2 regions of the Paenibacillus beijingensis genome follow, and region 1 is predicted to be linked to the other one. Evidence: predicted binding sites of a transcription regulator. Region 1 holds the regulator's gene; the other holds the start of a gene.
The links. Region 1 encodes Rex, which represses fermentation and respiration genes when NADH is low (regulators of the CRP and FNR family bind a similar motif). Its sites were predicted from a motif close to TTGTGAAATATTTCACAA; they were not measured.

Region 1 (15,353 bases):
TGGACATTCTTATCTTTGGCGCTCATCCCGACGATGCGGAGATCGGGATGGGAGGGACGATCGCGAAGCATGTGCAAGCCGGTTTGAAGGTCGGCATCTGCGATTTGACGGCGGCGGAAATGTCCTCGAACGGTACGGTGGAGCTGCGAAGGCAGGAAGCCGAGGCGGCGTCGGCTGCGCTCGGAATCTCTGCGCGGAGCTGTCTCAATTTGCCGGACCGCGGACTTCGTCCCCTTCCGGAGCAAATCGGCGCGATCGTAGCCGAAATCAGGCTGCGCAAGCCGCGGATCGTATTCGCGCCATACTGGCAGGACCGCCATCCCGACCATAACGCCTGCAGCGCGCTGGTGGAAGAAGCGGTATTCAACGCCAAGCTGCGACGGTACATGCCCGAGCTTCCCCCGGTTCAAGTGAAGCAATTGGTTTATTATTATATTAACGACATTAAAGATGTTTCGCTTGTCGTCGACATAAGCGGCTACAGCGACATTAAGCGAACCGCATTGTCCGCTTACCGGTCCCAGTTTGAGAGCGGCGGCCCCGGAAGCGATATTGTGCAGACGCCGCTTAACCAGCGTTATTTGGAAAGAGTGGAGGCGAGGGACTCGCTGCTGGGACAAGCCAGGGGCTGGAGCTCGGCCGAAGGTTTTGCGATTAAGAACCCCCATGCCGTGTCGTTATTTACCGAGGAATAATAACTGCCCGTGGGCGACATTGAATAGATTCCAAAATGAAAACCGCGGGGGTGAAGCTATGGGGAAAAAACTGAAGATCGGCATTACTTGCTACCCGACACTGGGCGGTTCGGGAGTCGTCGCGACGGAGCTCGGCAAGCTGCTGGCGGAAAAGGGGCACGAAATTCATTTTATTACGCACAGTATTCCGTTCCGCCTCGGACAGTTTCATAAAAACATTTTTTTTCATGAGGTAGAGGTAAATAATTATTACGTATTCCGGTATCCGCCTTATGATCTCAGCCTCGCCAGCAAAATGGCCCAAGTGGCCAAGATGCAGCAGCTTGACCTGCTGCACGTTCATTATGCGATTCCGCATGCGGTGTGCGCTTATATCGCCAAGCAGATGGCGGGCGACGGTTTCAAAACCGTGACGACGCTGCATGGAACGGACATAACGGTGCTCGCACAGGACGAATCGCTCAAAGATCTGATTCGGCTTGCCATTCACAAGAGCGATGCCGTAACCGCCGTCTCCCGCGACCTCATCCGGGAAACGCAGGAACTGCTCGATATTTCGGTTCCGATCGATCTGACCTACAATTTTGTCGATAAACGGATTTACTATCCGCGGGATGTTTCAGCTTTCCGCTCCGAGTATGCAGCCGAGAACGAAAAGATATTGATGCATATCTCAAACTTCCGCCCGGTTAAACGGGTCGGAGATGTGATCGATGTGTTCAAGCGGGTAAGAGAGCATGTCCCGTCTAAGCTGCTGCTCGTCGGCGAAGGGCCGGAGCTGTCCAAGATTCAGTGGCAGATCCGACAGCTGGGATTGGAGAACGACGTTCACTTTCTCGGCAAACAAGAGGATGTCGCGCAAGTGATTTCGTTAGCGGATTTGATGCTGCTTCCTTCCGAGAAGGAAAGCTTCGGACTTGTCTCGCTCGAAGCGATGGCGTGCGGCGTCCCGACAATCGGCTCGCTCGCCGGCGGTATTCCCGAGCTGGTCGCGAGCGGCGAAACCGGCTTTCTGTCACCGATCGGAGATACGGCCGACATGGCGCGCAATGCAGTCAGGCTGCTCACCAATCCGGAGATGTACCGCAAATTTTCCGAAGCTTGCATTGCGCGGGCGCGGAACCGGTTTTGCGACAAGCTGATTACAAACGAATACGAGCAAATCTATTACCGCGTGCTGGGAATGAAAGCCCCCGTTCCCGTTCCGGCGGTGTGCGAAGACTGACGCCGGAGGTGATCTCATGCCGGTACAACCAAGCGGCAGACTGGAGCCGCTGCCTGCTTTAATTCAGGAAGCGCTCCCGCTGCTGCACAGACTGGCGGCTAACGGCTATCAAGCCTTTTTTGTCGGCGGCTGCGTCAGGGACGCGGCGGCGGGCAGGCCGCTTGCCGATGTCGATATTGCGACTTCCGCACTGCCGGCAGACGTTATGGAGTTGTTTCCGGATTCGATACCGACCGGTTTACAGCACGGCACCGTCACGGTAAAGACAGGCGGCAAACTGTATGAAGTGACGACGTTTCGCACCGAGAGCGGTTACGCCGATCACCGGCGGCCGCAGGAGGTTGAGTTTATCGCTGATCTGCACGGAGATCTGCTGCGCCGTGATTTTACCGTCAATGCGATGGCGCTCGATCCGAAAGGGACGATCATCGATCCTTTTCACGGGCTGGAAGATTTGCGCAGTGGCGTTATCCGCGCGGTTGGAACCCCCCGCTCACGGTTCACGGAGGATGCGCTGCGGATGATCCGCGCCATCCGTTTCGCTTCGGTGTTCGGCTTTTCCATTTCACACCGTACTTGGAAAGCGCTGCGGGAATGCGCTCCGCTGCTCCGTTATATTGCGATGGAACGGGTCGGAGCGGAGCTGGACAAAATGATGAAGGGGCCGTCCCCCGCATCGGCTGCAGCTTGGCTGCATGCCAGCGGACTGCTGTCGCATACGAAAGAGCCGCTGCCACCGGCCTTCACGGCAGCGCGTCCCGCCGCGCTGGGCGGATTGGCGCTGCTGCCCGATGCCGACGACCGCTGGGCGGCGCTGAGCCTTGCATTGGAAGCCGATTCCAAATCGGCTGGCCAATTGTTTAGAAGGTTAAAGTTTTCGAAGGCAAGGGCCGATGCGCTCATGAGTAAGCTTATTTTTCACGAAGCGGTCGACGCGGAGGCGAAGGAGTGGTGGTCGAATCCCGAACCGGACGACTTCAGCATGCGCAAGATGTGGGTGTCCGCGGCGCTTGCCTGCGGCATAACGGCTGTCCGCAGCTGGCTCGATATGACGGAGCGAATGACGCGATTGCCGGAGCGGCCGGAGCGGCTTGCCCGCTTGCGGCAGTGGACGATGCAGATTCCAGAGAACGGAGTTGCTTCGCTGAACGTGGACGGACGGGAAATTGCCGGCAAACTGCAGGAGCGGCCCGGACCGTGGCTTGGAGCGCTTATGAGGCGGCTGCTGCTGGAAGTGGCGATGGATCATGTAGCGAACGAGCGGGAGCCGCTGCTCGATTGGTGCAGGCAATGGAGCAGGGAGAAGGAGAACGAGCATCATGAACGTTGAACAAATGATCCGCTATTTTGAGCAGCATGACGGCGGATACGTTTCCGGCGAAGCGCTCAGCCAGGAGCTCAATGTAAGCCGGACGGCTGTGTGGAAGCAAATTCGCAAGCTGGAAGAAAAGGGATACCGTTTCGATGCGTCCCGTCGTCTCGGGTACCGGCTTCGGTCCAAGCCCGACAGCTTGTCGGCGGAGCGTATTCAGGAAAGGCTGACGACCGTTTCTTTCGGGCGGCGGATTCATCTGCTCGGCTCCGTCGACTCCACGCAAAACGTCGCGCGGCAGTTTGCCGAGGAAGAAGCTGCGGATGGAACGCTCGTCATTGCCGAACAGCAGCTGAGCGGACGAGGCAGAATGGGAAGACAGTGGGTATCGCCGGCAGGCAAGGGCGTCTGGATGAGCATGGTGCTGCGTCCGCGGCTGCCGATTCATTTTGCCCCCCAGCTGACGCTGCTTACGGCGGTTGCGCTTTGCCGCAGCCTGCGCACTTTGACGGGGCTCGATATCGGAATCAAATGGCCAAACGATCTGTTGATAGAGGGTAAAAAAATAAGCGGCATCTTGCTGGAATCGGCAGCCGAAGAAGAGCGTCTGCGCTATGTGATCGCCGGCATCGGCATCAGTGTCAATTTAGAGGAAGACGATTATCCGCAAGATTTGCTTCCGCGGGCTACTTCGCTGAGGATCGCTTCGGGGGCCGCTATCGACCGGACGGCCGTTATCGCTTCGTTCCTGAACGAATGGGAGCAGCTCTACCAAACGTATGAAAGCAGCGGATTTGAACCGGTTCGGTTGCTGTGGGAGGCGCTCAGCGTGTCGCTGCACAAGCCCGCGGTGCTGATTACGCCGCAGGGGAAGATCGAAGGCGTGCCGGTCGGGCTGCACGATGCCGGCGGACTGAAGGTGATCGAGAGCGACGGCACCGAAAGAACGGTGTTTTCGGCTGAGATGGGGGAACCGGAAAACCGGGACTAGCCGATCGGATAAACTGCGTGCACCCGGGAGTCTGACCCTCGATCGCCCGGCTGCCGGCGCATTTACGGGTTCCGTTTAATTTGCTATACTGAAGCTGACCTAAGGCGGTATCGGATCTCGAACCGCACTTGGAGTCAGGTGCCTTTAATACCGTAACAGTTGACGGAAGGCAATGCGTATTCTGCTCTGAGCCGCTTGGACCGAGACAGAAGGAAGCTTTGCGGGATGCAGATGTTCCTTTTTGGTTTGCGGACCTTTTACGCGGCGGCTAAAAGGTTTATTTGTGTTCAAACTATGATACACCCCGCCACTGAAGGCGGCGGTGGGAAGGGGACAAAGTGTCATGAGTCAACCGCTTACGATTACGAAGATGAAGAACATGAAAGAGCAGCGGCAGCCGTTAACGATGCTGACCGCTTACGATTACCCGTCCGCCAGGCTGGCGGAAGAAGCGGGAATAGATATGATTCTCGTCGGCGACTCGCTCGGGAACGTCGTGCTCGGTTACGACACCACGATTCCGGTAACGCTGGACGATATGGTTTATCATGCCCGATCCGTAGCGCGGGGCGCGCAGTCGACGTTCCGGGTGGTGGACATGCCGTTTATGACCGCCCGCATCAGCCGTGAGGAGACGTTGCGAGGAGCTGCGAGAATGATGCAGGAAGGCCATGCGCACGCGGTAAAGATTGAAGGCGGAGAAGATATAGCGGAGGAAGTGGCCGCTTGCGTCCGCGCCGGAATTCCGGTGATGGGCCATATCGGTCTTACGCCGCAATCCGTTCATCAGCTGGGCGGCTTTAAAGTGCAGGGCAAATGGGAAAAAGAAGCGGAAGCGCTCATTCGAGACGCCAAAGCACTCGAGCAGGCAGGCGCGTTTGCGGTTGTGCTGGAGCTTGTAACGGAGCCGCTGGCCGAAGCGATTACCTCTTCGATCGGCATTCCGACGATCGGCATCGGGGCGGGGCGCGGCGTCGACGGCCAAGTGCTCGTCTTCCACGACTTGATCCAATACGCCTCGCCGTACCGGCCGAAACGGTTTGTGAAGACATACGCGGACGTCGGCGGCACAATCCGCGAAGCGATCGGCCAATATGTGGGCGACGTAAGAAGCGGAGCTTTTCCCGAGGAAAAGCACGCCTTCCCGATGGAAAGCGTCATAATGAAGCAGCTTTACGGAGGAGGCGCAGCATTATGAGCGTAATGACGACAACAAGTCCGGCAGACCTTGTCACCGTCTGCCGCACGATCGACGATTTGAAGCAAAAGCTGCAGCAGCTCCGTTGGGCAAACGCGGCTCTGACCGTCGGCTTTGTGCCGACGATGGGCTATTTGCACGAAGGCCACGCCAGCTTGCTGCGCCGTTCCAAACGCGAAAACGATATTACCGTTTTGAGCATTTTCGTCAATCCGCTGCAGTTTGGGCCGGGCGAAGATTTGGACCGTTACCCGCGCGACGAGCAGCGCGATCTTCTTATCGCGGCTGAAGTGGGGGCCGATCTGGTGTTTATGCCGTCCGTTCAGGAAATGTACCCGGTCAAACCGCAAACAACGGTGCTCGTATCGGGAGTGACGGAAAGGCTGTGCGGCGCTTCCCGCCCCGGGCATTTCGACGGGGTAGGCACCGTTGTCAGCAAGCTGTTCAATATCGTTCAGCCCCGGCGCGCCTATTTCGGAATGAAGGATGCCCAGCAGGTTGCGGTTATTACGACAATGGTAAACGATTTGAATATGCCCATCGAGATCGTCCCTTGTCCGACGGTGCGCGAGGCCGACGGCCTCGCGCTCAGTTCGCGCAACAAGTATCTGTCTCCGGAAGAGCGGAGCCAGGCGCTCATTTTGTCCGCGACGCTCCGGCAGGCGCGGGAATGGATGCGGAAGCCGGATCTTACGGTTCAGGAATTAACAAGCCGCATTCATGCAAGCATCGCTTCGGCTCCGATGGCCGTGATCGATTATGCGGAAGTGCTGTATTATCCTTCTTTGGAGCAGCCGGACGGGGAGCAGCTGCTTTCGGGGCTGGAGCAGCCGCTTATTGTGGCGCTCGCCGTCAAATTTGGCGCGACGAGACTGATTGACAACATGATTATGAATCCGGCGAAAGGTGAGATCAGCAGCCATGTTTAGAACGATGATGAAATCGAAGCTGCACCGCGCGACCGTGACCGAAGCGAATTTGAACTATGTCGGCAGCATTACGATCGACGAAAATTTGATGGAAGCGGCGGATATTTGGGCCAACGAAAAGGTACAGATCGTCAATAACAACAACGGCGCCCGCTTGGAAACGTATGTCATTCCCGGCCCCCGCGGCTCGGGAGTCATTTGTTTGAACGGGGCGGCCGCAAGACAGGCTCAGCCGGGCGACACCGTCATCATTATTTCATATGCCGGCATGGCGGAGGATCAGGCTCGCGTCCACAAACCGAAAGTGATTATCCTGGATCAAAACAATGTGCCCGTGCAAACGATGACGGAAGAAATTCACGCCGTCACTTTATAAAGGATTGCCTGCAATCGCCGTGCCTGACTTATGCAAAGGCTGGCACCGGGTATGAAAACACCCGCCGAAACAAAGAATGAGGTTACCTGCAGGACCGTTTCCTAAGGACGGTTTTCGGGTTAGCAGGCGGCTTCATTCATTGATTTTCAACAAAGGCGGGTGCTGACAATGATTCAACACATGTTTACGGCGATGAACGACATGTTGAGCGGCATCATTTCCCGTTATCCCGGCGCAAATGAAGAACACAAGCGCGAATTATGCGAACAGCTTGCAATGCTCCGTTCCATGAGCGACAATTTTATCGAGTGCTGGCTGGAACTGGAGGAGAAGATGGCGGACTTTAGAGACGCCTATCCCGAAACGGCGGCTGCGATCGGAGCGGCTCTGACGCCTGCCGAGCTTGCAGAAGCCGGGACGGTACAGGCGGCTGCCGCCCCGTCTGCTAAAGGCGCGGCTGTTTCAGCCGAAGTGCCGCATCAAGCGGAAGCGGCGAAAGGCGCGCCCAAGAAGCAGGACAAGGCGGAACCGGCCGTCCTGTTCGCATCCTCCTCGCAAATTGCCGAGTATGTGGCCAAAGGGCAAGGATTTTTCAAATTATTTATGTTCCGGCAGGCCGCCGATCAATTCCAGCAGGCCGTCCATGAATCGCCGGAATGCAATTTGGCCCGTTTGTTTTTGGCGATGTCGCTCATGCACCTTCAGCAGTGGGGCGACGCGGAACGGCATTTCCGCCTGTTGGTGGAACTGACGGAACATCCGAAATGGCGGGCGCTTGGCCTTAATGCGCTGGGCTGCATTCAAGCGATCCGCCTTAATTTGGAATATGCCGAGCATTATTTTTTAAAAGCCCATCAGACCGATCCGAGCTTTACGGATCCGTTAAACAACTTAAAGTCATGCAAAGAAACTCCCGGTCAATTATCCCTTTATTTCGGGAGTGCGGAGCTGACTTGTCTGTGAGAGGAAGAACCAATCTCCATGAATTATGCGGTACTGGATTTGGAAACAACCGGCACAGGCGCCGATGACGATATGATTCAAGTGGGACTCGTACTGCTGGATGAAGAGATGAATGTCGTTCAGACGTTCAACTCGTTCGTCCGGCCGTCGGGTCCCATCCCTGCTTTTATTACACAGCTGACGGGAATTGACGATTCGATGGTGCAGGATGCCCCCGAAACGGACGAAATGCTCCTTTCGTTAATTCCGCTTCTTGACGATGCGGTGCTCGTGGCGCATAACGTCAGCTTTGACGCAGGCTTTTTGAACCGTGCGCTTGACCGCTGCGGCTATTCGTCCTTTACGGGACGAAGGCTCGATACGGTCGAAATGCTCCGTATGCTGTATCCGACGCTGAGCTCTTATCAGCTCGGCAGCGTATCGGAGCACTTCGGCATTCGCCACGACCAGCATCACCGGGCGGACAGCGACGCGATGGCGACGGCGATTCTGTTCTCTGAATGCGTCAAAAAAATCCGTTCCCTGCCACTGCTCACTTTGCAGCGCTTCGCCGGGTTTATGCGGGATGACGATTTGGCATGGTTTCTGCAGGAGGAATTGGCGCTCAGAGAAGCGGTGAATCCGATGGATCCCGATTCGCATAGTTATTTCCGGCAGTTCGCGCTTAAAGTGGGCGAATGGACGGAAGAAAAGCCGCCAAGAGACGCCGATGAAGATTCAGGCGCGCTCGACGGCGTATCGTTTGAGCAATATTTAAGCGGCGTGCAGGACAAATTCCGCTCTATTTTTCCCGATTATGAAGAACGGGAAGCGCAGCAAACGATGTTTCGCGAAGTCGAGGACGCTTTCCAGCAAAGCCGCCATCTGCTCATCGAAGCGGGAACGGGAACGGGCAAATCGCTCGGTTATTTGATACCGTCATTATATTATGGGGTAAAAGAAGAGAAAAAAATAATCGTCAGCACCCATACGATCAATTTGCAGGAGCAAATCCGGCAGCGTGATTTGCCGCTGCTGCAAGAAGTGCTTCCTTTTCCGTTCAAAGCGTCCGTCTTCAAAGGAAGAGGCAATTATCTTTGTCTGCGCAAATTTGAAAGTAAAATTCAGACAAACGATTTTGTTTCGCCCGCCGAAGACCGGCTGACGGCCGCCCAAATGACCGTCTGGCTCGGCGAGACGGAAACAGGGGACCAGGAAGAGCTGAACTTCGGCAACAAGGGCGGGGATTTCTGGGAAACGGTAGCCAGCGATGCCGATTCCTGCTTGAACCGGGCATGTCCGTGGTTCAAACGCTGCTTCTATCACCGCGCCAAACAGGAATCGAACATTTCCGATGTCGTCATTACGAACCATTCCATGCTGTTCACCGACATTCGCGCCGACAACCGGCTTCTTCCGACGTATGAATTTTTGGTCATCGATGAAGCGCATCATTTGGAGGAAGTAGCGGGCAAGCATCTTGGCTTGCAGCTTTCCTATTTTTCCCTTGTCAATTTCATTACCCGGATGGCAAAAGACTCCCGCAGCGGGCTGCTGCCGCAGCTGCGCTTAAGGATTGCGGGCGAGAGCGACGACAAAGTTCCCGCCTGGACGGAAACGATCGATACGATTGTGCCCGTTTTCGGAGAACTCAAGGAGATGTGGGACCGGCTGTTCGAAATGCTGTATCAGCTCGCCGGATCGTCACCGTCCGCACAAAGCGAAACCGGTCAGGCCGTATACCGGCTGCGCGCCGGGCAGCTGCCGAAGGGATGGGAAGCGATCGCCGCCGAGGAAGCGAATTTGTTTGCGGAGCTGAACTCTGCGGCCAAGACGCTGGAAAAGCTGTTTACGGAAATGAAAGACCGGCTGGACGATTCGTCGCTGCAGGGGACGCTGACCGATCTTAGCGGCGCGGTCAAAGACGCGGCCCGGCTGCGGGATGAGCTGCGCCTGTTCGTGCGGGCGGATAAGCCGGAAACGGTGTATTGGATCGAGGCGAGCGCGTCGTACCGCAGCAAGTCGGTCCATCTTTTTGCGGTTCCTGCAGACGTGAGCGAGCAGCTGCGGCAATATTTTTTCGATGTAAAAAAGAGTGTCGTCATGACGTCCGCAACGCTTTCCGTGCAGAAGTCATTTCAGTATGCTTGCGAGCAGCTCGGGCTGAACGTACTGGATGAGAAACGGCTGAAAACGGTGCAGTTGCCTTCTCCGTTTCAATACCGGGATCAGGCGCTTGTCATGATTCCGCGAAATTTTCCGGTCCTCAAGGGGGCCACGCCGGATCCGGCTTATTTAAGCGCGCTCGTCGATTCGCTCTCCGAAGCGGCGCGCGAAACGGGGGGCCGGATGCTTGTGCTGTTCACATCCTACCGGATGCTGAAGCAAGTATACGACCCGCTGAAAGATGCGCTGGCCGGCAGCGGCATCAACGTGCTCGGGCAAGGCATTGACAGCGGCAACCGGAGCAAGCTTACGAGACGGTTCCGGCAGCAGCCGGCGTCGGTCTTGCTCGGCACGAGCAGCTTCTGGGAAGGGGTCGACATTCCGGGCGACGCGCTGATTTGCCTGGCGATTGTCCGGCTGCCATTCCAGCCTCCGAATCAACCTCTGCAGGAAGCGAAAGCGGAGCTGCTGCAGGAGGCGAAGCAAAACCCGTTTATGAAGCTGTCGATTCCCCAGGCCGTCATCCGCTTCAAGCAAGGCTTCGGCAGGCTGATCCGGACCGCCAAAGATAAAGGGATTGTCCTGATCTATGATACCCGGGTAATCGAAACGTACTACGGCAAATATTTTCTTTATTCGCTTCCGGGTCCGAAGATCGAGCATATGCATGTCGGGCAGATGGTGCCGCGGATGAGAGAATGGCTGTCGGAGGAGCGAAAGGAGACGCAAACAGGACCATGAAGATGAGCAAAACGATATCCGAAGCCGTCGTACGGCGGCTTCCGGTCTATTTGCAGGTGTTGAACGAGCTTCTTTCGCGGGATGTGCAAACGGTATCTTCACAGGAGCTCGGCATGAAGCTGGAGCTCAATCCCGCTCAAATCCGCAAAGATCTTGCATATTTCGGCGAATTCGGCCGCAAGGGCATCGGCTACGACGTCACCTATTTGATCGAAAAAATCCGCCAAATATTAAAGCTCGACCAGACGCTGAACGTCGCGCTCGTCGGCGCAGGAAACCTCGGGCACGCCTTGTGCAATTACAATACTTACTTGAAGGACAACATGAAGATTACCGCCATCTTTGATGCCAGCCCGGACAAGATCGGGACCACGATCAACTCGCTTACGGTGCTGCCGATGGACAAGCTGAAGGAGACGGTCGAGCAGGGCCACATCCGGATCGGCATCATTACCGTCCCCGCATCCGAAGCGCAAAATGTAGCGGACCAATTCGTGGAAGCGGGCATTGAAGGGATTTTGAATTTTGCGCCGGCCGTATTGAAATCGACCGAGGACGTGCGGATTCATTACGCCGATTTCACGACGCAGCTGCTGAGCTTGGCTTATTATATGGACAGGGAAGGGACCGAATACGAATGAGCAAATGGATAATCGAGAACGGGACGTTCATTACGATGGATGAGAGCAACCCGCTAGTGAAAGGCTATCTTGTCGTGGAGGACGACAAGATCGTATATGTCGGGGAGGAGGCTCCCGAAGGATCGGAGCAAATCACGGACAAAGTGGACGGCCGCCGCCTCCTGTTCATGCCCGGACTTGTGAACACGCACGGCCATGCGGCGATGTCGCTGCTGCGCGGGTACTCAGACGATCAAAATCTGCAGGTATGGCTGCAGGACAAAATGTGGCCGATGGAAGCGAAGTTTACCGCTGCGGACGTCAAATGGGGAACGGCTCTGGCCGTTATCGAAATGCTGAAGAGCGGCACGACCGCCTTCGTCGATATGTACGACCGGATGGACGAAGTGGCGAAGGTGGTGGAGCAGGCCGGCTTGCGAGGAGTGCTGATGCGCGGCGCGATCGGGCTCTGTCCGCCCGAAGTGCAAAAGGAAAAGCTCGCAGAAGCGGTATCGTTCGCAAAGGACTGGAGAGGAGCGGCAGACGGGCGCATTACGACGATGATGTCTCCGCATGCTCCGTACACTTGTCCGCCCGCTTTCATTGAGCAGTTCGTCCAGGCCGCCCACGATCTCGATTTGCCGATGCATACGCATATGTCGGAAACGGCGGCCGAGGTCGAGCAGAACGTGCGCGATTACGGCTGCCGTCCGGTGGAGCATTTGGATAAGCTCGGCATGTTTTCGCGCCCGTCGTTCGTGGCGCACGGCGTTCATTTGACCGATGAGGAAATCGCCCTGCTCGCGGAGCGGGGAGTCGGTGTTTCCCACAACCCGGCAAGCAATTTGAAGCTGGCGAGCGGCGTCGCCCGCGTGCCGGAGCTGCTGCGCGCCGGAGTAACCGTCTCGCTCGGAACGGACAGCGCTGCCAGCAACAACAACCTCGATCTGTTCGACGAAATCCGCCTCGCTGCGCTGATCCATAAAGGCGCCGGCTTCGACCCGACGGTCGTGCCGGCTGCTGAAGCGCTGCGCATGGCGACGGTGTACGGCGCCCGCACGATCGGTCAAGGCGATAAGCTTGGGGTGCTCAAGCCCGGCATGAAGGCCGATTTGATTGCGCTGGATACGGATCAACCGCATTTTTATCCGCAAAGCGATATGGTTTCGCATTTGGTCTATTCCGCTTCCGGCCGCGACGTTGCGCACGTATGGGTAGACGGCCGCCAGGTTGTGAAGGGCGGAAAATGCACGCTGCTCGACGAGGAGCGGATTAAATATGAAGCTCAGCAATGTTTTGAAAGGCTGTTGAACGGCTGATGAGGTCGGATTACAAACGGCCGCCGCTCATGTCGCGCACCAAGTGGACGGTGCTCATTACTGTTCTCGCATTGATCATCGTCTTGCTGCTCAATGCAGAGTATCGTTCGATGCAGGCGCCGCGCTGGAGCGAAGAAGCTCAAATAATGGCCGAAGTCAAGCAAAAAGCAAGCTTGGCTTCCGTAGATGAGGCGCACAAATATGTGTGGGACCGGACAGTATGGGTGACTCGCGGCGTGAACGGCTCCGGCGAAGCGTTCTACATTTGGTATGGAGACGGGAAGGTGCTGAGCACCATTCCGGCTTCGGAAGCCCAAACGGCGAAGAGCATCCGCGACCGGCTGCTTGCGCAAAGTCCGGACGTGGACATTACCCATTCGATCTCCGGCATGATTAATGGGGAGCCCGCGTGGGAATTGCTCTATTCCCGCATCGAGAACGGGGCGCGCAAATATTTCTACGATTTCTACGATTTCCGCAGCGGAAATTTGATTGAGACTTATAGACTGCCGGCAAAATATTCAACCTGACGTTTCCTGATATTACACGCCCCCCGCCGCTGGCGCTATGGTATACTTTCCTTATTGCAGCTCAACTATACTTTTATTTTTCAACAATGATATACTAGAGTATAGCAATTGTAATATACCGATTAGCCGCGAATAAGTCGGCTACCAGGCAGGAAGGGGGCATTATTCATCATGTTGAAGCTGAAGCTGCTGCCCGTGTTTACGACGATGATCGTAACCGCTGCTTTATTGTTCGGCGGCTGGTATCTGTATGAGCATACGGCGGTAGAAAGACCGCTGGTGAAAGCGATCGGTTCGCTTCCCGGTGTGGAATCGGTCAAGCCGGTCGTAGGCACGGATACGGTTACGGTCAACTTGACGCTCGGCAGCGATGCGGATCTCCGTTCTTTATACGAGGAGATTGCGGAGAAAGGCAAGAACGCGATTGGCGGCCGTAAGCTGAATCTGGACATTACGAGCGAATCCAGCGCCAAGCTGGATCAGATCTGGTCGGGTGAGCTGTTCACCATTGCGGAAGCGATGGAGAGCAGGCGCTATTCGGAAATACCTGCAGCGATGGAGAAGCTGGAACGGACGCACAAAGGACTTGTTGTCACGTCGGATATGGACGATAAGAATGTATATATTACGATGAAACTGGACTCGGCCGTCAAATATATCGTACTGCCGAGAATCGGCGACAAGATAGGAGTGTGGCCTGGTGCGTAAGTATAAATGGGAAATACTGGCCGGTTTCGTTCCTGTACTGCTCCTGTTCTTACTCACTCGCGGCATTAATATTTTACCGATTGTGTTCGCCATTTTGATGGCCGGCGGCATCTTTTATGTGCTGCGCTCCAGAGGACAGCTTGCCGCTGCGGGAGGCGCGCGCGAATCGAAAGGAAAAGCTCCGGCCGTCCTGTCGTTTGACGATATCGGCGGACAGGAGCGCCCGAAGCAGGAGCTGATTGAAGCGCTTGATTTTCTCGTTCGCCATGAGGAAATCGCCAAATTCGGCATCCGGCCGCTGAAGGGCATACTGCTGACCGGTCCGCCGGGAACGGGGAAGACGCTGCTTGCCAAAGCCGCCGCTCATTATACGGACTCGATTTATGTCGCCGCATCCGGCAGCGAATTTGTGGAAATGTATGTTGGCGTCGGCGCCGGACGGATCCGCGACCTGTTTAAGGAAGCACGCAAAAAGGCGTCGAAGGCGGGCAAGGCAAGCGCCGTCATTTTCATTGACGAGATCGACGTCATCGGCGGCAAGCGCGACGGCGGCCAGCATCGCGAATACGATCAAACGCTCAATCAGCTGCTGACGGAGATGGACGGCATTCATACGAACGAATCGCCGCGCATTCTGCTCATCGCCGCCACCAACCGCAAGGAAATGCTGGACAGCGCGCTGCTGCGTCCGGGCCGCTTCGACCGCCATATCGGCGTCGATCTGCCGGATAAGAAAGGGCGTTTGCATATTTTGAATATTCATGGCCGCAACAAGCCGCTGGCTAAAGATGCCAGTCTTGAACGGGTAGCGGAAGAATCGTTCGGATTTTCCGGCGCCCAGCTGGAAAGCGTCATGAATGAAGCGGCCATTTATGCGCTCCGCGAAGCGAAGCCGCTCATCGGCCAGCAGCATTTGTCGATGGCGATCGACAAAGTGATGATGGGCGAGAAGACCGACCGTGAAGCGACAAACGAAGAGCGGGAACGCGTTGCCATTCATGAGCTTGGCCACGCGATCGCCGCCGAGATGGTCCGCCCCGGGAGCGTGTCGCAGGTGGCGCTTTCCCCGCGCGGACAGGCGCTGGGCTACGTCCGGCACAACCCGCAGCAGGACCGTTACCTGTACACGCAGGATTTCCTCGAAGCGCAAATTATGATCGCGCTTGGAGGAGCGGCTGCGGAAGAAATGTTTTACGGAGGCCGCAGCACCGGCTCGCGCGGCGATTTCGACCAGGCGATGAGCATCGTACGCACGATGGTGGAATCGGGGCTCACCGAGCTCGGCATCATTGACGCCAGCATGATGACGCCCGACGGCTGGGCAAAAGTGACAAGCTCCATTTTGGACGGGTTAATGGATCGGACGAAACGGATGCTTGCCGAACAGCGCGATTTGTTTATGCATTCGCTCGGCATCCTCATCACCGAAGAAACGCTGCACGGCGACCGTTTCCGCGATATGATGACTTCATCCGGGATTCAAAGCGCGTAACGCAGCCGTATGGGGTGTTAACCGTTGACCCGACAAGCTGCAGCGCTCCTTTTTATCTTGAATATTCACAAATAAAACAAAAATAGCGGCATAATCCGCGAAAAACGGT
Region 2 (15,353 bases), 1.6 Mb from region 1:
GGGATCTTGGTATCATTGCTTGCCTCAATCTGCTTCGCAATGGCGGGTGGGGTTTCCATGCTGCTGTTGGCTAGGGCGATACAGGGGCTTTCCGTAGGGATGTTCAACGGCGTAGCGGTATCCGCGTTGACGGCGCTCCATCCTAGTCGCGACAGTCACCGTGCCGCGTTCTTTGCGGCACTCTCCGTCACGACGGGAAACGCCCTCGGGCCGTTGATGTCCGGGGCGCTTGCTGAGTGGGCGCCGTTCCCGACCCGGCTTCCATACCTCGTACACGGATTGTTGATCCTTCCCGGTATAATCGGGTTGCTGTTAGTGCGCATCCAGCACCCGGTTCCGGTAAAGACCCGGCTTCATTTGCCTGTCTTGCCACGCACAATCCGGGCTCCATTTTATACAGCCGCTGCGACTTCCTTTATTGCGTGGGCCGTGGTCAGCCTGTTCCTGTCGGTTATCCCATCTTACATGGACGAGTGGATTGGCAGGTCGTCGAGCTACTTATTCGCCGCTTTTACAGCTGCTATTGTATTGGGCGTATCATCGGCCAGCCAATCTCTGTTTGCTAAATGGCCATTACCCCGGATGGCGGCCGCGGGATTCGTTCTCCTGTTTTCAGGCCTGACAAGTCTTGTACTCACCATGCATGTAAGTTCATCGATACTGCTTGCGGTGTCGGCAGTTCTCGTCGGCCTCGGACATGGCCCGCTGTACGCCGGCAGCTTGGCATCCGTCAATGAACTTGCTCCGGAACAGGCTCGCGGGGATACGGTTTCCTTTTTTTACGCCGGCACTTATCTGGGCGTTGCGATCCCCGTTTTAGGTTTCGGGTATGCCGCTGAATACATCGGTTTTGTGCATGCTGTCGAATTATTTAGTGCGGTGATGTGCGCATTTTCGGTTTGGACTTGGATGCGTTGGCGAAATGTGAACAAATGGAGGGATTTCAGATGAGATTGTTTGACATCATGGACAAGGACGATTACGAAGAGGTACTGTTTTGCAAGGATAAGCGATCCGGATTGAAGGCGATCATCGCGATTCACGATACAACGCTTGGTCCGGCACTGGGTGGAACCCGAATGTGGGCCTATGGCTCAGAGGAAGAAGCGCTTGAAGATGTACTGCGCTTGGCCAAGGGCATGACCTACAAAAATGCCATTTCAGGGTTGAATCTGGGCGGAGGCAAAACCGTGATTATCGGAAACCCGCGAACCGACAAGAGCGAAGCGATGCTGCGTGCGTTCGGTCGCTATATTCAAAGTCTGAATGGACGCTATATCACTGCCGAAGACGTCGGAACGACAGTCGAGGATATGGATACGATTCACCAGGAAACGGATTACGTAACCGGCATCTCGCCAGGATTCGGTTCCTCGGGCAATCCGTCCCCGGCAACAGCTTACGGCGTGTATCAGGGCATGAAGGCTGCAGCAAAGGAAGCTTTCGGTTTCGATAGTTTGGCCGGTAAAACAATCGCCGTTCAGGGCGTCGGCAATGTCGCTTTCAATCTATGCCGGTATTTGCATGAAGAAGGGGCGTACCTTATAGTGACCGACATCAACAATGAAGCGGTCCGACAAGCTGTTGAAAAGTTCAGAGCGGTAGCCGTAGACCCTGAGGATATTTATGATGTCCACTGTGATATTTACGCGCCGTGCGCGCTAGGCGGGACAATCAACGATGAGACGATTCCACGGCTTAAAGCCAAGGTGGTCGCGGGCTCGGCCAATAATCAATTAAAGGAAGCCCGCCATGGCGATCGGCTGCATAAAATGGGAATCGTTTATGCACCGGATTATGTAATTAATGCGGGCGGGGTCATCAACATAGCCGATGAATTGAACGGATACAACAAGGATCGCGCATTCAAGAAGATCGGAGAAATCTATGGGACGCTTAACCGAATTTTCGATATATCCAGAGCTGAAGGAATCCCGCCGCACGCGGCCGCGGACCGTCTGGCAGAACAACGCATCGATCAGCTCCGTCATGCCCGCAGTACGTTCTTGCGGAACGACCACCATGCTATAAGCCGTCGCCGTTCATTCAATAAAGCCTGATCAACGAAAAGACAGTCCGTCTGCCGTTTGAAAGGTGGACGTTAATATTTTTCATTAAGGAAAGAGAGGCGCTGTTTATGTCGAAATCGGTGGCATCGAACGAAATGCTGAATTCGGGGGAATCCCCGAACACTCGGAGAGAACCGGCTGAAAAACAAACTGGCTATACTCAGGAATTGCGACGGACGCTAACGTTTAAAGATCTGGTTACTTTTGGCTTAATTACAATGCTGCCGATTGCTCCTACTCAAGTATATGCCCTGGCATCTGCCGAAAGCTTCGGTATGGCACCCCTTGTCTACTTGGTCGGTATGATCGCGATGGTGTTCACGGCGCTCAGCTACAGCGTGATGAGCCGTGAGTTTCCGATCGCCGGCTCAGCTTATTCATTCGTCCAGCGCGGACTTAATCCTCATGTCGGATTTCTGACCGGATGGATCATTATCCTGGATTATCTGATCATACCCGGCATGCTCATTTCGTTCTCGAATTTGTGGCTTTCCGCCGTACTCCCCGGTATCCCCCCAATCGTCATTCTGATTGTCTTCGCCGCTATCATCACTCTCGTCAATGTTCGGGGCATCATTCTTACCCGCTGGGCCAGCTATCTTTTTCTTTTCTGCCAATTGGGACTAATAGTGATCTTTATTATTTGTGCTTTAAAATATGTGCTGATCGACGGTAATGGGCTAGGCGGGTTTTCACTATCGCCTTTCTACCAGCCTGGGAAAGTCGACCTCCAATTCATCGCGACAGCCGCATCGATCGCTGTTCTTGGTTTTATCGGATTTGACAGCATCAGCACGCTTTCCGAGGAAACTAGAAACCCGACCCGAACGGTCGGCAGGGCCGTCGTAGCCAGCTTATGCCTCATCGGTTTGCTATTTCTGAGCCAATCGTATTTTGCGACACTGGCTCACCCGGATCATACTGACCTGGATCCTGGAATGGGCTATTTTGACATTATCCGCGAAGTCGGCGGTGATGTGCTCTACTATGCCTTCATCGTAATCGGAGTCGCATGTGTGGGCATCGCCAACGCATTGACGGTTCAATCGGCTATTTCACGCGTAATCTACTCCATGAGCCGCGACAAGCTTCTCCCATTCTCCGGCATCCTATCCAAAGTACATGACAGGTACAAAACGCCGGCCAATGCAACGATTTTCGTTGGACTCGTTTCCGTTCTCACCGGGCTTTTCCTGTCCCTGGATCTGCTTGCCAAGCTTGTCAATTTCGGAGCCATGTCCACCTACATGCTGCTCAATCTTTCGGTTATCACCCACTTCATCATCAAAAACAAACGAAGAGGCTTTGGGAGTCTCATTCGCTATCTCGTCTGTCCGCTTATCGGCTTCTCGGTCATAGGGTTCATATGGAGCGGCTTTGACAAGACGACTTACATCATCGGATTCGCATGGCTTGCAATAGGGATCGTGTTCGGCGCCATCAAATCAAAGGGATACCGCGAGGTGCCTCCTGCACTTTCGGAAATATGAGGGCAGGGGGCTTGACATGAGACTGAATAATAAAAGGGCAATCGTTACAGGAGCGGGACGGGGCATCGGCTTTCAAATCGCGAAGCGGTTTGCGGAAGAAGGCGCTCGTGTTGTGGCCACAGACGTTTTGGAAGCCGGGGCCGAAGCGGTGAGCGTGCTTAGCAACGCAGGGCTTGACATTGTCTTTCACCGCGCGGACGTTTCCCAAATCCTCGACGTCAGAGAGCTTGCCGAGTTCGCACGACGTACATTGGGCGGTGTCGATATCCTTGTCAACAACGCCGCCGTCAATATTCCCGGATCGATACTGGAGCTGACTGAGGAAATTTGGGACCGGACATTCGATGTGAATGTTAAATCGATTTTTCTGCTATCACGCGAAATCATACCGGACATGCGGGGCGCAGGCGGTGTCGTGATCAATATGGGATCGGCTAATAGTTATGTAGCGGAACCGCGACTGGCCGCCTATGTGTCCTCGAAAGGCGCGATACTTATGCTGTCTAAAGCGATGGCATTAGATTTCGGGCCAGACGGCATTCGTGTGAACTGCATTTGTCCGGGCTGGGTTGATACATCGTTTAACGATCGTCATGCCGAACTGTTCGGCGGCAGGGACGAGGTATTGAAAAATATCGCCGATATTCATCCTATCGGACGAACGATTCAGCCGGAAGAGATTGCGAATACGGCAGTATTTCTTGCCTCCGACGAAGCAAGAGCCATTACGGGAGCCGGTATTTTGGTTGACGGCGGATATACGATTAAATAGCAACTGCAAGATTATATAAGGCAACTCGGTTGCTGGCGCCCCCGCTTAAGCCTTGCGTTTGCGACTGCAGGAACGATCAGGCGTTATTTTGCGAAGTGAGCGGGGAGGAGTGATAAACAAGGTGTGATATTAGAGATAACAATGCTGGCAAGCTCTTCAAATAGAAGTTAAACCCAGTAGATCTTGAAGGGTGCCGTCCAATTTGCTGTGTTTGAACGAAAAGCCTTCTCTCTCCAGCCGCTCGGGAATGACCCAGCGGCTCTTTAATATTAATTCCGTTTCGGTGCGCAGCAGAAAGGAGCCGATTTCAAGCATCCATTTGGCAGCGGGCAAGCCTGCTTTTCGGTTCATCGCCGCTCGAAGCTGTCTCATCAGCTCGCGGTTCATAACGGGATTCGGCGCCGAACAATTGAAGATCCCGCTCAGGTCTTCTCTCTCTTTAAGAAAAAGAATGATGCGGAATAAATCTTCCACGTGAATCCAGCTAAACTTTTGATTGCCCGATCCCTGGACGCCGCCAAGCCCGAATGTGACGAGATTCCGGTAAGGGATCATAACGCCTCCATGCTCCCCGAGTACAATCGCGATTCGCAATGCGATTTGCCGGGTCTTCGGCAATTCGAACGAAAAAAACGCGCGCTCCCATGCTTTGGCTACTTCAACGGAAAAGCCGGAACCGATTTCGCCGTTTGCTTCCGTCATCGGCCGGTCTTCGGCATGCCGGTAAATGGTAGCTGTGCTGGAGTTGATCCAGAGCGGCGGCGGGCTGATGCACGCGGACAGCGCACTGCCCAAAATTTGCGTTGTCTCCTTTCTCGACTTAAGAATCGCTTCTTTATTTTTCCGGTTATAGCGGCAGTTGACCGACTTCCCGGCCAGGTTGATCACGAGCTCGGCATGTTCCATTGCTTCGGTTATGGCGCTCGGATCATTCCAGGATAGATGCCCGGGCTGTCTCGAAATAATGCGTACTTCATATCCGAGTTGCATAAACTTCTCCTCTAAATATTTCCCGATAAAACCGGTCCCGCCGGCCAATATCACTTTCTTCTTCATGAGCCCACCTCAATTCGTCCGTATATGAGCCTGTAATATAGGGTATCGGGCTTATTTTAACACAGGTCGTCCCCCTTGAATGACACGGGCAGAGGTTTTATTATCACACTCTGAATAGAGTATACTGTCAGTACCTGGATGGAGGCGGCGAATCCGGTTTAGGATAACAGGAGCATATAATTGGTAAAATTATGCACGAAGAGGTGAGTCTGGTGGCGTTTGAACCTGTCGATGCTTCATTTTTTGGACAACCTACACTGGAATTGGCGCGTTCGCTGCTCGGCATGCTGCTCGTGAAGGAAACCGAAGCGGGTACGGCTTCGGGATGGATTGTGGAGACGGAAGCGTACATCGGGCCGGGTGACCGGGCCGCGCACAGCTACAACAACCGGAGGACGGCCAGAACGGATGTCATGTTCGGTCCGGCCGGCCATGCGTACACTCACGTTATGCATACGCATTGTCTCCTTAATGTGGTCAGCGGGGACGTCGGCCATCCGGAAGGCGTCTTGATTCGCGCGCTTGAGCCTTGCACCGGAATCGAGCTGATGGCCAATCGCCGCGGACAAGTAAAAAAGAAACAAGAGCTTACAAACGGGCCCGGCAAACTGACCAAGGCGCTTGGAATCCGGATGGACGATTACCGCAGACCGTTATTTGAACGGCCGTTGTTTATTGCGGAGGGCAGAGGAGTCGAATTTATCTCGTCCGGTCCGAGGGTCGGCATCGACAACAGCGGCGAGGCTAAAGATTACCCGTGGCGGTTTTGGGATGCGGGGAGTCCGTTTGTATCAAAAAATGCGGTGAGAAAAACGAAAATGATATAAAATGAAGGGTATAGTTGGATAACGATGGAATAGGGGGGATACGAGTGGATTTAAACGGAAAAGTGGCGCTTGTTACCGGCGGCGGCACCGGCATCGGCAGAGAGACGTGCATCGCGCTCGCCAAGCGGGGGGCGGCGGTTGCCGTAAACTATTCGCGTTCAAAAGAAGAAGCCGAAGAAACGGCGCAGCAGATCCGAAACGAAGGCGGGCGCGCCATCGCGCTGCAAGCCGACGTTTCAAGCGACAGTGAAGTAAGACGCATGGTCGATCGTATTGTGCAGCAATTCGGGACGGTCGATCTGCTCGTCAATAATGCCAGCATTACCCGGCACATCCCGCTTGACGATCTGGAAGCGGCAACGGAAGACGTATGGGACGCGCTCTTTGACGTGAATGTCAAAGGGATGTTTTACTGTGCCCGGGCCGTCGCGCCTTACATGAAACAGAACAAACAAGGAGCCATCGTCAATGTCGGCAGCATTGCCGGACAAACGGGGGTAGGTTCTTCGCTGCCGTACGCTGTTTCCAAATCGGCCGTTCACGGGCTTACGAAATCGCTCGCGCGGGCTTTGGCGCCTGAAATCCGGGTGTGCAGCGTGGCGCCCGGCGCTGTCGCAACAAGATGGTGGGCCGGAAAGGAACAGCAAATGGAGCGGCTAAGCCCGAATCTTCCGCTGCAGCGCATCTCGACGGCCGAGGATATCGCCCATTTCATCTGCGCGACCTTGGAGCAAGAAGCAATTACAGGGCAGATTATCACCTTAGACTGCGGACAAACGCTGTAGGTTTAGAATAGCGCACCGCGCCGCCCGTTATACATCATCATTGCTAATGCTAAGCTTCATCCGTTTTCTGTTTCGGTAACGCAAAAATACCGCCCGCGATCCGGCCGATAAGCCGGAAGCGGGCGGTATTTTTTTGCTTCGGTCGTTCAGATCCCAAAATCGGCAGCTTATGCTGCCCGATCAGCGGACCGTTGGAAGGAGGTGTTAACCGCTGATCGTTTGTGCCGATTCGATAGGAGTCGTTTTGGCTTTGCCGCTTTCTCCCATCCAGCTGTTCCGCCATCTCATCTGCATGACAACGAGCAGGCAAAGCGCCGCGGCCGCAATGAGAGCGAGACAGATGAAGCCCAGCATATAAGAACCGGTCGATTTGTACAGGTTGCCGAGAATAAGAGGAAGCGCATATCCGCCCAGTCCTCCCGCAGCTCCGACAATGCCCGTCATCAGGCCGATTTCGTTTCCGAACCGCTGAGGAACAAGCTGGAATACCGAACCGTTGCCGGCTCCAAGACACATCATGCCGATAAAGAGCAGCGTTAAAACTACAGGAAGGGGAGGCAGCGTTGCAACGCAAGCAAGCATGATCCCGGCGCCTCCATACAGGATGGTCAGCATCCGCGCGCCGCCGATACGGTCGGACAAGAAACCTCCCACCGGTCGGAAGAAGCTGCCGGCAATGACGCAGATGGTTGTGAAATCTGCCGCGCGTACCGGAGCAAGGCCGTATTGCGAATTGAAAAAGATCGTCAAATAGTTGGCAAGTCCGACGAATCCGCCGAATGTGACGCAGTACAGGGCGCAGAACACCCAGGCGTCCCCTTGCTTCAAAATGTTGGCATACTGGCTAAGCTTTTTAGGCGCCGGACGGTTTGGACTGTCTTTGGCAATAAGCGTGAAGATGATGAAGACGAGAACGATCGGAATGATGGCTAGGCCGAATACGACTTCCCAGCTGCCGTAATGCTGGGCGATGCGGTTGGCGAACAGAGTCGTGAATACCGTTCCGCTGTTGCCCGCCCCGGCAATTCCCATCGCAAGACCTTGGTGCTCTTTCGAATACCACTGGCCTGCAAGCGGCAGCGCCGCTGCGAAGGAAGCGCCTGCAATACCAAGAAGCAGGGCGACGATATACATCTGATCAAGGGAATGAACGAATTTCCAGCCCATGACGAGCGGAACAAGCGTGACGAGCATACCGATTTGCCCGGTACGTTTCGGACCGATATAGTCGGTCAGAAAACCCAAAACGAGCCGCAAGATCGATCCTCCAAGAATAGGAAGAGCAACAAGGTTCGCTTTTTGTACCGGATCCATCGCAAAATCTTTCGCAATGATGACGCTGAGCGGACCGATCAGTACCCAAATCATAAAGCTGACGTCAAAATACAAAAACGCGCTGAACAGTGAAGGCTTATGCCCGCTTTGCCAAAACCCTTTTCTCTCCATCCTTCATCTCTCCCTTTTTTTTTTGATGAAGCCTGTCCGAGACCTTTGTTTCGTGCAGTCTGTACGGCTGCCGCCGGAAATTATCAAAAAAGGCCGCAACTCGTCCTTTAAATAGAACGAATCGCGGCCCCATTGCCGACGGCAGCACGTCATTGTGCAGCCTCTTGAATTTAGAATTGCTTCATCACGAAATTGTGATTTTCTACACAGATTATAAAGACTAATCAAAGCCAATGTCAATATATATGACACAACTTTTTTGGAAGTATTTTTTTCTAATCCAATAGTGTCATTTATATTGACACTGCATCTCGGATCGACTATTCTTGGAACATAAGACTCAGCACAACGGCGTGCTGACCAAGATGGCAATGACGCCCTTTTTCCTGTATATATGTATATAGGAAGAGGGCTTTTTCTGCATATGGGGATAAATAAAGTCATTAGGAGGGAGAGAATGTCCATTAAATATGCTGACATCTCCGAATCCGTCACGGTTGATCAGGCCAATCTTAAGCTTGCGTCGCTTACCCGGCTTCCTTCTATTGAGAAGATCCGTTTGGAAGAAGCCGCAGGACGGGTACTGGCGATTGATTTCGCAAGTCCATTTCCGCTTCCGCCGTTTCGCAGGGCGGCTATGGACGGTTACGCCATCCGCTCCGAAACCGTCCGCTTCGCAAGCCCGGACAATCCGGTACAGCTTGTTGTTCAAGGCGAAATAAAGCCGGGCCAGTATATGCCGGCATCGGCCCAGAAGGCGGGGGTGAACCGGGCGCTTCGCATCTTTACAGGCGCGCCTGTTCCCGATGTTTACGATGCCGTCGTCATGCAGGAAGCGGTTAGACGGATCGAGCAGCCGGACAACGCGCACCGCATTCAGATTGACCGCCCTTACCGCAGCGGCCAGCATATCGCCGAGCAAGGGGAAGATGTCCCTTCGGGAATGACATTGCTTGGCCAAGGTACGGTGCTGGGAGCGAAAGAGATCGCCGTGCTGGCCTCGTTCGGACAGATGGAGATCGACGTCTTCCGCCAGCCGCGGATTGCGGTCATCCCTGTCGGAGACGAGCTGATGCCGCTCGGGAGCAAGCTTGGCCCGGGACAGATTTACGAGGCGAACGGAATGATGATCCAGACGCGGCTGCGCGAGTTCGGAGCTTTAATTGTAAGATATCCGCCCGTACCGGACCGCCTCGAAGCGATTGAAACCGCAATCGGGGAGGCAGTCCGGCAGGCGGATATCGTTGTGACGACCGGAGGGGTGTCGGTGGGGGATTACGATCTGGTAAAGCAAGCGGCGCTCAATATCGGCGGAAGTCCGCTGTTCACCAAAGTATTGATGCGTCCCGGCACGCCGACCTCCGCCTTTGCAATAGATTCCCGGCTTCTGATCTGCCTGTCGGGAAACCCGTCGGCTTGTTTTGCCGGAATGGAGCTGCTGCTCCGTCCGGCCGTGATGCAGGCTTCAGGGCGCAAGGAGCGTCGGCTCGTATGGCTGGAAGGGCGACTGAGTGAACCGGTGGACAAACCATCCCCTTATCCGCGATATATACGCGCTTACGTGTACCGGGATGCGGATAAATGGAACGTCGAGCCGCTTCGGAACGATAAATCCGGCAATGTGGCCGCTTTCGCGCAAGCCAATGCGCTGGCGCTCATCCCGGCCGGGGGCGCCGGGGCCTCACACGGACAGGCGGTCCGCTGGGTCCCCCTCTCATCTTGACAGAATTCGGGTTTGGAGGATGAACATGATGAATACGAGACTGATCGTCATCGGCAACGGAATGGCCGGTATAAAAGTTGTGGAGGAGATCGTCAACCTTGCGCCTGGTTCATTTCAAATTACGGTTTTCGGCGCGGAGCCTTACCCGAACTATAACCGGATCATGCTTTCCAAAATGGTTCAGGGGAACGCTTCCTTCGACGACATCGTCATTAACGACTGGACTTGGTATAAAGAACGGGGAATCAAACTTTACGCAGGTGAAACGGTAGCCCGCATCAATACTACGGCCCGTACGGTGGAGACCGTCTCCGGCATCAAGGAATCGTACGACATTCTTATTATTGCAACGGGTTCCTCCGCTTTCATTCCTCCCATTCCCGGAACGGACAAAAACGGCGTCATCGCTTTCCGCAATGTGGACGACTGCACCAAGATGATGGAAGCGTCAAAGGTGTACAGCAAGGCGGCCGTTATCGGCGGCGGACTGCTCGGATTGGAAGCCGCCCGGGGGCTGCTTAATCTGGGGATGGAGACCGAGGTCGTTCATAATGCGCCGCATTTGATGAACCGCCAGCTGGACGAGACGGCGGCACGGATGCTGCAGCGGGAACTGGAAGGTCAGGGGATGCGGTTTAAGCTCAGTAAAAATACCGTGCGGATTACCGGCAGGTCGCGTGCACAGGGCTTGCAATTTTCCGACGGCAGCCGGCTTGCGGCGGATCTGATCGTGCTGGCCGTCGGAATCCGGCCGAATGTGGAGCTGGCCCGAAGCTGCGGCATTCATACGAATCGGGCGATCGTTGTCGATGATTACATGAGAACGAATATCCCGGGAATCTATGCGGTCGGAGAGTGTGCGGAGCATCGGGGAACCGCTTATGGCCTAGTTGCTCCGCTGTACGAGCAAGGCAAAGTGCTGGCGAAGGTCATCTGCGGAGTCGAGACCGGGCCCTATACGGGATCCGTCCCCTATTCGCAGTTAAAAGTTTCGGGAGTCGACGTCTTTTCGGCGGGAGATATAAACGACGATCAAGCCGAAACGGCGGTCCAGATGTATGACGGCATTCGGGGCACGTACAAAAAAGTGACCATGAGCGGCGGCGTCGTCTCCGGCGCAATCCTGTTCGGCGATACCGCCGAGGGTACTTCGCTGCTCGGCCTCGTGAAACGTGCCGCTCCCGTTTCGGCATTGTCTGCCGGAGACAGCGGCAAAAACGCCGCCGATGAAGCGGCCGCCTCCATGCCGGACAATGAAACGGTATGCGCATGCAACGCGGTCAGCAAAGCTGCCATCATGTGCGCCGTACTCGAAGAGGGTCTTTCGACAGCGGACCAGGTTAAAGAAAGGACGAGGGCTTCGGGATCGTGCGGCGGCTGCCGGCCGATGGTGGAGGCGCTTGTGCGGCACACGCTCGCAAGCGGCGGCTCGGTAACCGTCCGCTCGGCGGACCCCGTCTGCGATTGTACCGGCCTCGATCACGAATCGTTGAAAGAGGCGCTCTTGGATGCGGGATGCGGCACCCCGGCCGAAGCGATGTCCGCTCTGGGCTGGAATAACGAGCAGGGATGCCCGGTTTGCCGGCCGGCAATCCAATATTACTTGGAGACAATGAACCATAACGGCTGCGGAGCGGCTGTCAGTGAAGGCGGAACGGCATGTGCCGGGGGCGAGTCCATCGCAGGCACCGGCGCCGATGCGGAAGGCGGCGAGGGACGTAATGTCGGCGTGACGGTCCGTTTTGGAGTGGACGAGAGCATTGACTTCGCTCCTTACAATGCGCACGCAATAGGTAAGGAGCTTGAGAACAGCTGGAGCCGCTTAACGCTGCCCGCTTCGGTACGCGCCGTCTTCTCTTCCGGATATCCGGCAGGCGTTCTCGTACATGATATCGGTCTGACCGGATCTCCTGCCGGCTGGGAAGTCTACGCGGGCGGTCATGCGGAGCATCCGGTCAAGCAGGGGCAGCTGATCGGCACCGTCGAGACGGATGAAGAGGCGCGGAGCTTGGCCGCTGCCTGTCTTCAGTTGTACCGCGAAGGCGCCCGTTACGACGAGCCGGTATGGAAGTGGCTGGAGAGGGCCGGCGTCCTTGCAGTCCGTGAAAGCTTGCTGGATCCGGCGTTCCGGGAGGAGCTCGTGCAGCGCCAGGCTGCATCGGCCGCAGCTTCAAAGCATGAAGCCGTTCAAGTGATGCAGTCCAAACGAAGCGAAGGAAGCGAGGAAGGGGCAGGTGAAGCGAATGCGGCAGTCGTTAGAACCGGTTATTAAACCGCTCGCAGTGATGGAGTCGCAGTGTCCGTTCTGCAGCGTGCAGTGCAAGGTGAAGGTGACGGAGGAGAATATTCCGGAGTCGAGCCGCTTGTCCTATAAAGCGGAAGGAATTTCGAATGCGGCGTCGGAAGGCAGATTGTGCGTCAAAGGGATGAATGCGCATCAGCATGCAACGAGCGCAGCGCGGCTGCTGCATCCGCTTATCAAGAAAGACGGGCGGCTCGTGCCTGCATCGTGGGAGGAAGCGCTGCAGACGATCAGCGGGCATTTCAAATCCGCCATCAAGGAGCGCGGACCCGACTCCATCGGCGTTTACGGCGGAGGTTCGCTGACCAACGAAGCTGCTTATTTGCTCGGCAAGTTCGCCCGCGTGGCGCTCGGAACGAAGTATATCGATTATAACGGCCGCTTCTGTATGTCGGCAGCGGCTTCGGCAGGGAACAAAACGTTCGGAATCGACCGCGGTCTGACATGCCGGCTGGCGGATATCCCGCTGGCACGCTGCATCGTGCTCGCGGGAACGAATATCGCGGAATGCCAGCCTACGCTTATGCCTTATTTCAACAAGGCGAAAGAAAACGGGGCGAAGATTATCGTGATCGATCCCCGTGTGACCGCAACGGCGGCTGTTGCCGACCTGCACCTGCAGATCAGGCCGGGCACCGATGCCGCGCTTGCCAACGGCATGCTCAAAATCATTCTCGAAGAGGGATTGGCCGACGAATCGTTCGTCCGTGCCAGAACGAAAGGGTTCGAGGAGCTGAAGTCGCACCTGGAGAAAGCCGACTTAAGCGAGATTGCCTCGTTATGCGGGCTTAATGCCGAGGCGATTCGGGAGGCCGCGGTCACATACGCGCAGGCGGACACGGGCATCATTTTTACGGCTCGAGGAGTCGAGCAGCAGACGGACGGCCACATGTCGGTCCGGAATTTTCTCAATCTGGTGCTTGCAACCGGCAAAATCGGCCGGGAAGGGTGCGGATACGGAGCCGTCACCGGGCAAGGGAACGGCCAGGGAGGCCGGGAGCACGGACAGAAGGCCGACCAGCTGCCGGGCTACAGAATGATTGATAATGAAAGCGACCGGGCGTATGTCGCATCGGTATGGGGAATTGCGCCGGAACAAATCCCAGGCAAAGGCGTTTCCGCTTACGAGATGATGGAGCTTGTTGCTAAAGAACAGATCAAAACATTATTTGTTATGGGCTCCAACCCTATCGTGTCCAACCCGAATGCCCGTTTGGTCGAGGAAGGTCTGCGCAAGCTGGATTTGCTGGTAGTAGCGGATATGTTCCTGACCGAGACGGCTGCGCTCGCCGATGTCGTGCTGCCGGTCAGCGCTTATCTGGAGAACGGGGGGACAATGACGAATCTCGAAGGCCGCGTTTTGCTGCGGGAAGCGGCTCGTCCGGTTCCGGGAGAAGCACGCCACGATTGGAGCATTCTGTGCCAGCTTGCAAATCAGCTGGGCAAAGGCGATTATTTTACATTCGGTTCGTCGGAAGAGATTTTTAACGAGCTCAGACTCGCCAGCCGCGGAGGGGTGGCCGATTACTACGGCATAACGTACGACAGACTGCGCCGGGAAGAAGGCATATACTGGCCTTGTCCGTCCAAAGACGATTCGGGTACGGGCCTGCTGTTCCGGGAGAAATTCGCTCATCCGGACGGCAAAGCGGTATTTACTGTTGTGGAAAGCCGCAGCCCGCAGGAAACGCCGTCCGCGGACTATCCGCTGACGCTGACGAACGGCCGTTTGCTCGCGCACTACCTCACCGGGGTGCAGACGCGCAGAAGCCCTTCGCTCGCGGCGCGCGAAGTGGAAAACTTTATGGAAATTAACCCGAGAACGGCGCAAAAGTTCCGGATCGAGGACGGGGAGTGGGTCGAGGTCCGCTCCAGACGCGGCAGCTTTACCGTTCGCAGCCGGGTTACGAAACAAATTCGCGAAGATACGGTCTTCGTGCCGATGCATTGGGGCGGCGCCCAAAACGTCAACCGGGCGACCACGCCTGAACTCGACCCGTTCTGTAAAATGCCGGGTTTCAAAACGTCGGCCGTTTCCGTCCGCCCGGTTCGCCTCTTGCAGCGGGAGGGAAGATGACAGCGCCTGAAGCCGGGGCACCAAAAGCTGCGGCACCAAATGCTGTGGCACCATATGCCGGAGCACCAAAAGCAACTTCGCTCACGGCTTCCGACATGCCGGTGAAGAACTCCACTATGGAGGGGATCATTTTGGCGGGCGGTCAGAGCCGCCGGATGAACGGCGTCATGAAGGCTCATCTGCCCGTGGCGGGCATCGCCATGATTGACCGCGTCTCCGCTGAAATGAACGGCATCTGCGGCAAGGTTCATGCCGTCGTCGGAACTGAGGCGCAGCAAAGAGCCATAGGTGGAGGAGGTCTGTCCGTCGTTGTGGAATCGGAGCCCGGCCGCGGTCCGCTTCCCGCGCTGCAGACCGGCTTGTCCTTGGTTCGGACTCCTCTGGCGTGGGTATCCGCTTGCGATATGCCGCTCGCGTCGTCTAAAGCCGCCGCTTATATGGCCGAGATGCTGGTCCGGAGCGGCCGGATGGCAGCCGTTCCTTTCGTAGGCGGCAGGCTTCATCCGCTGCAGGCGGTATACCGCCCGGAATGCCTTCCTTTTATTCGGAAATGTGTATCAGCCGGCGAGCTGCGGATGAACGCTTTTTTGGAAACGGTTGATGTGCTTCAGATCACCGAAAATGTATTGGAAGAAGCGGGTATCGACGCCCGATTCGTAATAAATGTGAACCGTCCGGAGGAGTATGAGCAGATTTGCCGGATCGGCAACGAGTTTTTTCAACCAAACGCTTAAGAAAGGGGAAGAAGGATGGGTAATCCTGTAGTCTTTCAAATCGTCGGCTATAAAAATACGGGGAAAACGACT

Region 2: VN24_RS17530 (nitrate/nitrite transporter) is a predicted target of Rex. The motif match lies at 8,638-8,655, and genes of this name have one in related genera.

The regions. Positions count from the first base shown of each region.
Region 1 is NZ_CP011058.1:5,434,673-5,450,025, reverse strand. Features, by position in the region: gene bshB1 (bacillithiol biosynthesis deacetylase BshB1) at 1-695, shown strand, start outside; gene bshA (N-acetyl-alpha-D-glucosaminyl L-malate synthase BshA) at 754-1,920, shown strand; gene VN24_RS24565 (CCA tRNA nucleotidyltransferase) at 1,937-3,250, shown strand; gene VN24_RS24560 (biotin--[acetyl-CoA-carboxylase] ligase) at 3,240-4,223, shown strand; gene panB (3-methyl-2-oxobutanoate hydroxymethyltransferase) at 4,567-5,421, shown strand; gene panC (pantoate--beta-alanine ligase) at 5,418-6,350, shown strand; gene panD (aspartate 1-decarboxylase) at 6,343-6,726, shown strand; gene VN24_RS26635 (tetratricopeptide repeat protein) at 6,895-7,689, shown strand; gene dinG (ATP-dependent DNA helicase DinG) at 7,708-10,575, shown strand; gene VN24_RS24530 (redox-sensing transcriptional repressor Rex) at 10,572-11,216, shown strand; gene VN24_RS24525 (amidohydrolase) at 11,207-12,514, shown strand; gene VN24_RS24520 (cell wall elongation regulator TseB-like domain-containing protein) at 12,514-13,044, shown strand; gene VN24_RS24515 (hypothetical protein) at 13,216-13,752, shown strand; gene VN24_RS24510 (AAA family ATPase) at 13,745-15,244, shown strand.
Region 2 is NZ_CP011058.1:3,877,438-3,892,790, forward strand. Features, by position in the region: gene VN24_RS17495 (MFS transporter) at 1-951, shown strand, start outside; gene VN24_RS17500 (Leu/Phe/Val dehydrogenase) at 948-2,060, shown strand; gene VN24_RS17505 (APC family permease) at 2,138-3,559, shown strand; gene VN24_RS17510 (SDR family NAD(P)-dependent oxidoreductase) at 3,576-4,331, shown strand; gene VN24_RS17515 (TIGR01777 family oxidoreductase) at 4,488-5,387, opposite strand; gene VN24_RS17520 (DNA-3-methyladenine glycosylase) at 5,579-6,214, shown strand; gene VN24_RS17525 (SDR family NAD(P)-dependent oxidoreductase) at 6,259-6,999, shown strand; gene VN24_RS17530 (nitrate/nitrite transporter) at 7,204-8,445, opposite strand; gene VN24_RS17535 (molybdopterin molybdotransferase MoeA) at 8,903-10,168, shown strand; gene nirB (nitrite reductase large subunit NirB) at 10,197-12,440, shown strand; gene nasC (assimilatory nitrate reductase catalytic subunit NasC) at 12,412-14,547, shown strand; gene mobA (molybdenum cofactor guanylyltransferase) at 14,679-15,281, shown strand; gene mobB (molybdopterin-guanine dinucleotide biosynthesis protein B) at 15,297-15,353, shown strand, end outside.